Regions from separate parts of the Cellulomonas sp. C5510 genome, predicted to be linked through region 1. Evidence: riboswitches for the same ligand, from Rfam matches in the RefSeq annotation. Region 1 holds a riboswitch; the other holds the start of a gene.

The links. A riboswitch is a leader RNA that binds a small molecule or an ion and turns the genes downstream of it on or off. The one in region 1 is predicted to bind S-adenosylmethionine.
Region 2: linked by a shared signal. The riboswitch ahead of K5O09_RS00370 (methylenetetrahydrofolate reductase) and the one ahead of K5O09_RS15965 (aminotransferase class V-fold PLP-dependent enzyme) in region 1 are both predicted to bind S-adenosylmethionine.

Annotation. Positions count from the first base shown of each region.
Region 1 is NZ_CP081862.1:3,467,610-3,470,807, forward strand. It holds gene K5O09_RS19455 (pentapeptide repeat-containing protein) at 1-375, shown strand, start outside; gene K5O09_RS15965 (aminotransferase class V-fold PLP-dependent enzyme) at 527-1,900, opposite strand; SAM riboswitch class IV at 1,950-2,065, opposite strand; gene K5O09_RS15970 (DUF1737 domain-containing protein) at 2,282-2,485, shown strand; gene K5O09_RS15975 (rhodanese-like domain-containing protein) at 2,482-2,913, shown strand; gene K5O09_RS15980 (O-succinylhomoserine sulfhydrylase) at 2,910-3,198, shown strand, end outside.
Region 2 is NZ_CP081862.1:80,206-83,403, forward strand. It holds gene metE (5-methyltetrahydropteroyltriglutamate--homocysteine S-methyltransferase) at 1-726, opposite strand, end outside; gene K5O09_RS00370 (methylenetetrahydrofolate reductase) at 735-1,784, opposite strand; SAM riboswitch class I at 1,791-1,885, opposite strand; gene K5O09_RS00375 (hypothetical protein) at 2,119-2,391, shown strand; gene K5O09_RS00380 (peptidase C14) at 2,370-3,198, shown strand, end outside.

The sequences.
Region 1 (3,198 bases):
GACGTGGTGCTGCGCGGCTGCCGGTTCGGTGCCGTCGAGGCGTTCGGCGGGAGCTGGGACCGGGTGACGGTCGAGGGCGGCAAGATCGACTACCTCAACCTGCGGGACTCGCGGCTGCAGGACCTGCGGTTCTCCGGCTGCACGATCGGCGACCTGGACCTCGTGGGCGTGCGCGCCACCCGCGTGACCTTCACGGACTGCCGCGTCGGCCGGCTCGACGTCACCCGGGCGCAGCTCCGCGACGCCGACCTGCGGGGCGCGGAGCTCGCCGGCCTCGACGGCATCGCCGGCCTACGAGGCGCGACGATCAGCCGGGAGCAGCTCCACGACCTGTCCGAGGTCCTCGCCGACCACCTCGGCGTCACGGTGGGCTGAGGGCGCGCGGGCGCCGCCGCGAGCCGTCCGGGGCTGGCCGGCCTGCTCGCCGACCGCCTGGTGGCCCGACCGCGCGCAGCCTCCGGCGAGCTGCTGCCGCTCGGGCTCTCCGACCTGCGCGCCGACCACCTCGGCAAGGGGCCGACAGTCCTCAGTCCTCCACGGCCGGGCCGCACGCCGCGGCGGCCGTCGCCGCGATGCCCTCGATGCCCGTCACGGCCGGCCGTGGGCGCGGGTCGCCGGCGACCGCCCAGCAGCCCTCGACCACCTCGTACCGGGCGCGCGGGCCCTGCTCGACGAACGCGCGCAGGCCGTCGACCAGCCGGTCGACGACAGCGGCCGTCGTCCCGACCCCGACGGACGCGCGGACGGCGCCTCCCGTCACACCGACGCGCGCCAGCAGCGGGTGCGCGCAGAACCGGCCGTCGCGCACACCCACGCCGTGCTCGGCGGACAGGTACGCCGCCACCAGGCCCGGGTCGTGCTCCCCGACGGTGAACGACACGACACCGACGGGGTCGGCGGAGTCCGGCCACAGCCGCAGCACCCGCACGCCGGGGACGGTCGCGAGGCCGTCGAGCAGCCCGTCCCGCAGCGCGGTCTCGTGCGCGGCGAGCGCGCCGTCCGGCAGTGCGGACAGGGCGTCGCACGCCTCCGCGAGCGCCACCGCCCCGAGCACGTTCGGGGACCCGCCCTCGTGCCGGGCGGGCGCGGGCTGCCACAGCGTGCGGTCCGTGCGCACGTCCCGGACCGCACCGCCGCCCGCGAGGTACGGCGTGCCGGCGTCCAGCCAGTCGCGCCGGCCGACGAGCGCGCCGGCACCGAACGGGGCGTACGTCTTGTGCCCCGAGAACGCCACGTAGTCGACCCCCGACTCCGCCAGCGAGAACGCCCGGTGCGGCAGCAGCTGCGCCCCGTCGACCGCGACCCGGGCCCCGCCCTCCTGCGCGAGCGCGACGACGGACGCCAGCGGCAGCGCCTCCCCCGTGACGTTCGAGGCACCGGTCACCGTGACGAGCGCGTACGGCTGCCGGGCGAGCTCCGCGCGGACCGACGCGAGCGTCTCCGCGACGGTCGGCGCCACCGGCAGGATGGTCGCGACCCGGCCCGAGCCACGCACCGAGCGCACCCACGGCAGCAGGTTCGCGTGGTGCTCGACGTCCAGCACGAGCACCCGCCCGCCCTCCGGGACGCAGCCCGCCAGCAGGTTCAGCGCGTCGGTGGTGTTCCGGGTGACGACGGCGACGTCGTCGGGCCGGGCGCCGGCGAACCGGGCGACCGCCGCGCGGGACGCCTCGTACAAAGCGGTCGACACCTGCGACAGGTACCCGGCGCCGCGGTGCACCGACGCGTACAGGGGCAGCACCTCGACGACCCGGGCCGCCACCGCCTCCAGCGCCGGGGCGGAGGCGGCGTAGTCGAGGTTCGCGTACGGCACGGAGCGGCCGTCGACCAGCGGGACGGGCGTGTCGCCGCCGACCACGGGCAGCAGGGCGGTGGCGCAGGACAGGGTGCTGACGGACATGGGAGGACCCCCGGTGGATCTCGGTGGGGGCCCGGTCACCGACCGGGCGACCCCGCGCTTGCCGGCCACCGGTCGGTGGACGGCCAGGTCGTCACCCGGGGCACCCCGCCGCGGTGGGAGGGTTGCCGGCCAGCGAGCCGGGGCTTCGCGCTGGCGCTCATGACCTACGCCCGAGGATGCGGGGAGGTCCGCGCGGGTGTCAACCGTCGTCCACAGTGCGACCTCACCCGCCGCACGGGTCCGGCGCATGGCGTAGCATCGCGGCACCATCCAGAGCGGCCGAGAGATCTGGCTCGTCGACGCCGCAGCAACCCGCGGTCCGGGGCTCCCACGAGCACGGGCCGGCCGAGGGTGCTTCCGCCAGGTCCGATGGAGGAGAGCATGACGACGACCGACGACCGCCTGCGCTACCGGCTGCTGACCGGCCCGGACGACCGCACGTTCTGCGAGCGGGTCAGCGCCGCCCTCGACGAGGGCTACGTGCTGCACGGCGGCCCCGCCGCGACGTTCGACGGCGAACGGGTGGTGGTCGCCCAGGCGGTGGTGCTGCCCGACGCGGCACGTGCGCAGGTGCGGCCGCTGTGAGCGCGCCGTACGCGGGTGACCTCACCCCGCAGGAGGCCTGGGACCTGCTGGCGTCCGATCCGCGCGCCGTCCTCGTGGACGTCCGCACGGAGGGCGAGTGGCAGACGATCGGCGTCCCGGACACCGCGGACCTGGCCGACGGCGACGAGCGCACCGCGTTCGTCGAGTGGACCGACGGGTCCGGCCGCCCGAACCCGGCGTTCCTCGACGGGCTCGCCGCCGCGGGGGTCGTCGCGGGCGAGCCGCGCCCGGTGGTGTTCCTGTGCCGCTCGGGCGTCCGGTCGGTGGCTGCCGCGACGACGGCGACCGCCGCGGGACTCGGCCCGGCCTACAACGTGCTCACCGGCTTCGAGGGCGACGTCGGCCCGGACGGGCGCCGCGGGCACACCGGCTGGCGCGCCGCGGGCCTGCCGTGGCGGGACGCGTGACGGCCGCGCCCGGACCCGGCGACTGGCGCGACGAGCGGCTCCCCCGGGCGTCGCTGCGCCCCGACACGCTCGCGGTCCGCGGCGGCACCGTCCGGTCCGGGTTCCGCGAGACGTCCGAGGCGCTGTTCCTCACGCAGGGCTACGTCTACGAGAGCGCCGCCGACGCCGAGGCGGCGTTCGCGGGCGAGGTCGACCGGTTCCTGTACTCCCGCTACGGCAACCCGACGGTGTCGACGTTCGAGGAGCGGCTGCGGCTGCTCGAGGGCGCCGAGGCCTGCTACGCCA
Region 2 (3,198 bases), 650 kb from region 1:
GTCCGCCGCGGCGGCGAGCAGCCGGTCCGCGGGCACCCCCGTCGAGTCCGACACCAGCGCGGGCTCGTCCAGCTGCACCCACGTCGCCCCCGCCGCGGCGAGGTCCCGCAGCAGCGCCGCGTAGACGGGCAGCACGTCCGGCAGCCGGTCGATCGGCAGGAAGTCCTCCGGGGAGCCCTCCGCCGGCTTCGACAGCGCCAGGAACGTGACCGGGCCGACGAGGACCGGCCGGGTCAGGACGCCCTCCTCGAGGCCCTCCGCGAGCTCGCGGACCGGGCGGTCACCCGCGTAGCGGAACGCCGTCGTCGGGCCGATCTCCGGCACCAGGTAGTGGTAGTTCGAGTCGAACCACTTCGTCATCTCGAGCGGCAGGTCGGCGCCGCGGCCGCGCGCGACCGTCGAGTACCCCGCGAGGTCCAGGCCGCCGTCGGCGGTGAGCAGGTCCGCGAACCGCTCCGGCACGGCGCCGAGCACCGCGGCGGTGTCGAGCACGTGGTCGTAGAACGAGAACGCGCTCGGGATGGCCGGCAGCCGGGTGTCGAGCCCGAGGCCCGCGAGCCGCTCGCGGGTGCGGCGGCGCAGCCCGGCGGCGGTCGCCTCCAGCTCGTCGGCGGTCGTGCGGCCGGCCCAGAACGCCTCGATGGCCTTCTTGAGCTCGCGGCGCGGCCCGATCCGGGGGTAGCCCAGGACGGTGCCGGCGGGGAACGGGTGGGTCAGGTGGGTCATCTCTCGCCTCAGGTGGTCGGGACGGGGGTCGGGGTCGAGGGCGCGCCGGTCGCGACCCGGCTGTGCGCCCGGGGTGCGTCGCCGCCCAGGCCCGCGCCCTCGAGCAGGTCGAGCGCCGGGCCGTGCTGGTTGAACGTGTAGAGGTGGACGCCGGGCGCGCCGCCGTCGAGCACCCGGGCGACCAGGTCCACGCCGAGGCGCGTGCCCGCCCGGTGCCGCCGGGCGACCTCCGCGGGGTCGTCCGGGTCGAAGGCGTCGAGCACCTCGAGGACGGACGCGGGCACGGCCACGCCGGTGAGCTGCTGCACGCGCCGCAGCCGGGCGGGGTCGGTCGTGGGGATGATCCCCGGGACCACCGGGATCGTGACGCCGGCGTCCCGCGCCAGGGCGACCAGCTCCGCGTACGACTCGGCGTCGTAGAACACCTGGGTGATCGCGAAGTCCGCGCCGGCCTGCTGCTTGGCGAGCAGCGCCGCGACGTCCTGCTCGCGGGTGCTTCCGGACCCGGCGTTGCCGCGCGGGAACGCCGCGACCGCGACGGACAGCGGCCGGGTCGCGGCACGGACCGCCTGCGCCGGGCTGGACGCGCACCGCCGCGCCTCGACCTCCCGCAGCAGCGCCACCAGGGCGCTCGCGGTCGGCAGCCCGTCGGGGTGCGGCGCCCACGACCCGTCGGCGGGCGGGTCGCCGCGCAGGGCCAGGAACGCGCGCACGCCCTCGTCGAGGAACTCCTCGACCGTCCGCTCCAGCTCGTCGCGGGACGTCGCGACGCAGGTCAGGTGCGCGATCGGGGTCAGGGACGTCTCGCGGAGCAGGCGCCGCACCAGCGCGCGCGTGGTCTGCCGGGTGCTGCCCGACGCCCCGTAGGTCACCGACACGAAGTCGGGCCGCGCGCCGGCGAGGTGGCGGACGGTCTCCCACAGCCGCGGGGCGGCGTCGGGGTTCCGCGGCGGGAACAGCTCGAACGACACCGTGGGCCGGTCGACGGCACCCAGGCCGTCGGACACGACGTCGTCGCCGGCCGGCGGGACGGGTGCGGGTGCAGGGGTGCCGCTCATCGCTTCGCTCCATCGATCCTGGCGGAAGCACCCTCACCCTCTCGCGAGGGGGGTTGCTGCGACGTCGACGAGCCAGGTCTCTCGGTCGCTCTGGATGGTGCCGCCACGATAGGACGCGCCGGGCCCGCCGTCCACTGCCCCTGACGCGTCACCGACCGGGTCGGCGCCGGGCCGTTGACACCCTCTCCGGGACGGTCCTACGTTCGGCTGGTCGCGGCGCCCACCGGCACGAAGCCGCGGCTGCCCGGAACGGGCGCTCCGCCACCGCACCACCCGCACGCCTCCCGGCACCTCCCACGGACAGTCCGCACCGACTCGTCCTGGAGGTCCTCGCATGCGCACCACCCCCGACGACACCGTCGCTCCCGACCCGTCCGCCACCGACCCGGGCGCTACCGACCCGGGCGCCGACCCGGGCCCGGCGCCCGCGCCCGCCCGCGCGTCCCGCCGCGCGCTCCTGCGCACCGGAGGGGCCGGCCTCCTGGCGTCGGCCGTCGCGCTCGGCGCGGCCCGGACGGCGTCCGCCGCCTCCCCGGTCGCCGCGGGCCCGCGCCGGCCGGCGCGGGCGCCCGCACCACCGGCACCGTGGCCACGGTCGCCGACCTGAAGCGTCTCCAGCCCACCGCGGGCGCCGTCGTCCTCGTCGCGGGGTACGCCGCGCCGGGCGACGGCGGCGGGATGGTGACCCGGTGGGACGCCGCCGCCACCGCGGACGCGAACGGTGGCACGGTGATCGCCTCGGAGCGACGGTCGCGCGGCCGCTGGCTGCTCGTCCACGACGGCGTGCTCGACTTCCGGCAGCTCGGCGTCCTGGACGCGAGCACGCCGGCGGACGACGCGCTCGACGCGATGGTCGGCGACCCGGCGGTGCACCGCATCGAGGCGCACACGGACCTCACCTTCACCCGCCGGCACCGGTTCACCCGGTCCGACCTCGTGCTCGACTTCGGCGGGCACCTGGTGACGACCGAGGGAATCGAGCCCGCCGCGGCCAACGACCCGTTCGCGGCGGTGATGTTCTTCCGGGGGACCGTGACCGACCACGTCGTGACCTCGACGCTGCCGGATGCGCTGCCGGAGCTCGTCGACATCGTGCCGGTGCCCGACTCCGGGGCGTTCGCGGTGGGGGACTGGTACGCCGTGCAGACGGACACCCGGCCCGGGGGCGGCAGCGCCGAGCGCGAGCTGATGTACCTGGTGCAGGTGACGCAGGTGGTCGACGCCACGCACGTGCGGCTCGGCTACAAGACGGGCTGGCCGCTGGCGGCGGGCCGGGTGCTGACGTTCACGCGCGTCGAGCCGGTCCAGCGCGTGACGGTGCAGCGGATGCGGTTCCGCGGGACCGGGACGGACCAGGTGTCGGGCTCGCACCCGGTGGCCTTCGAGTACGCGACGCACTGCGACGTGCACCAGG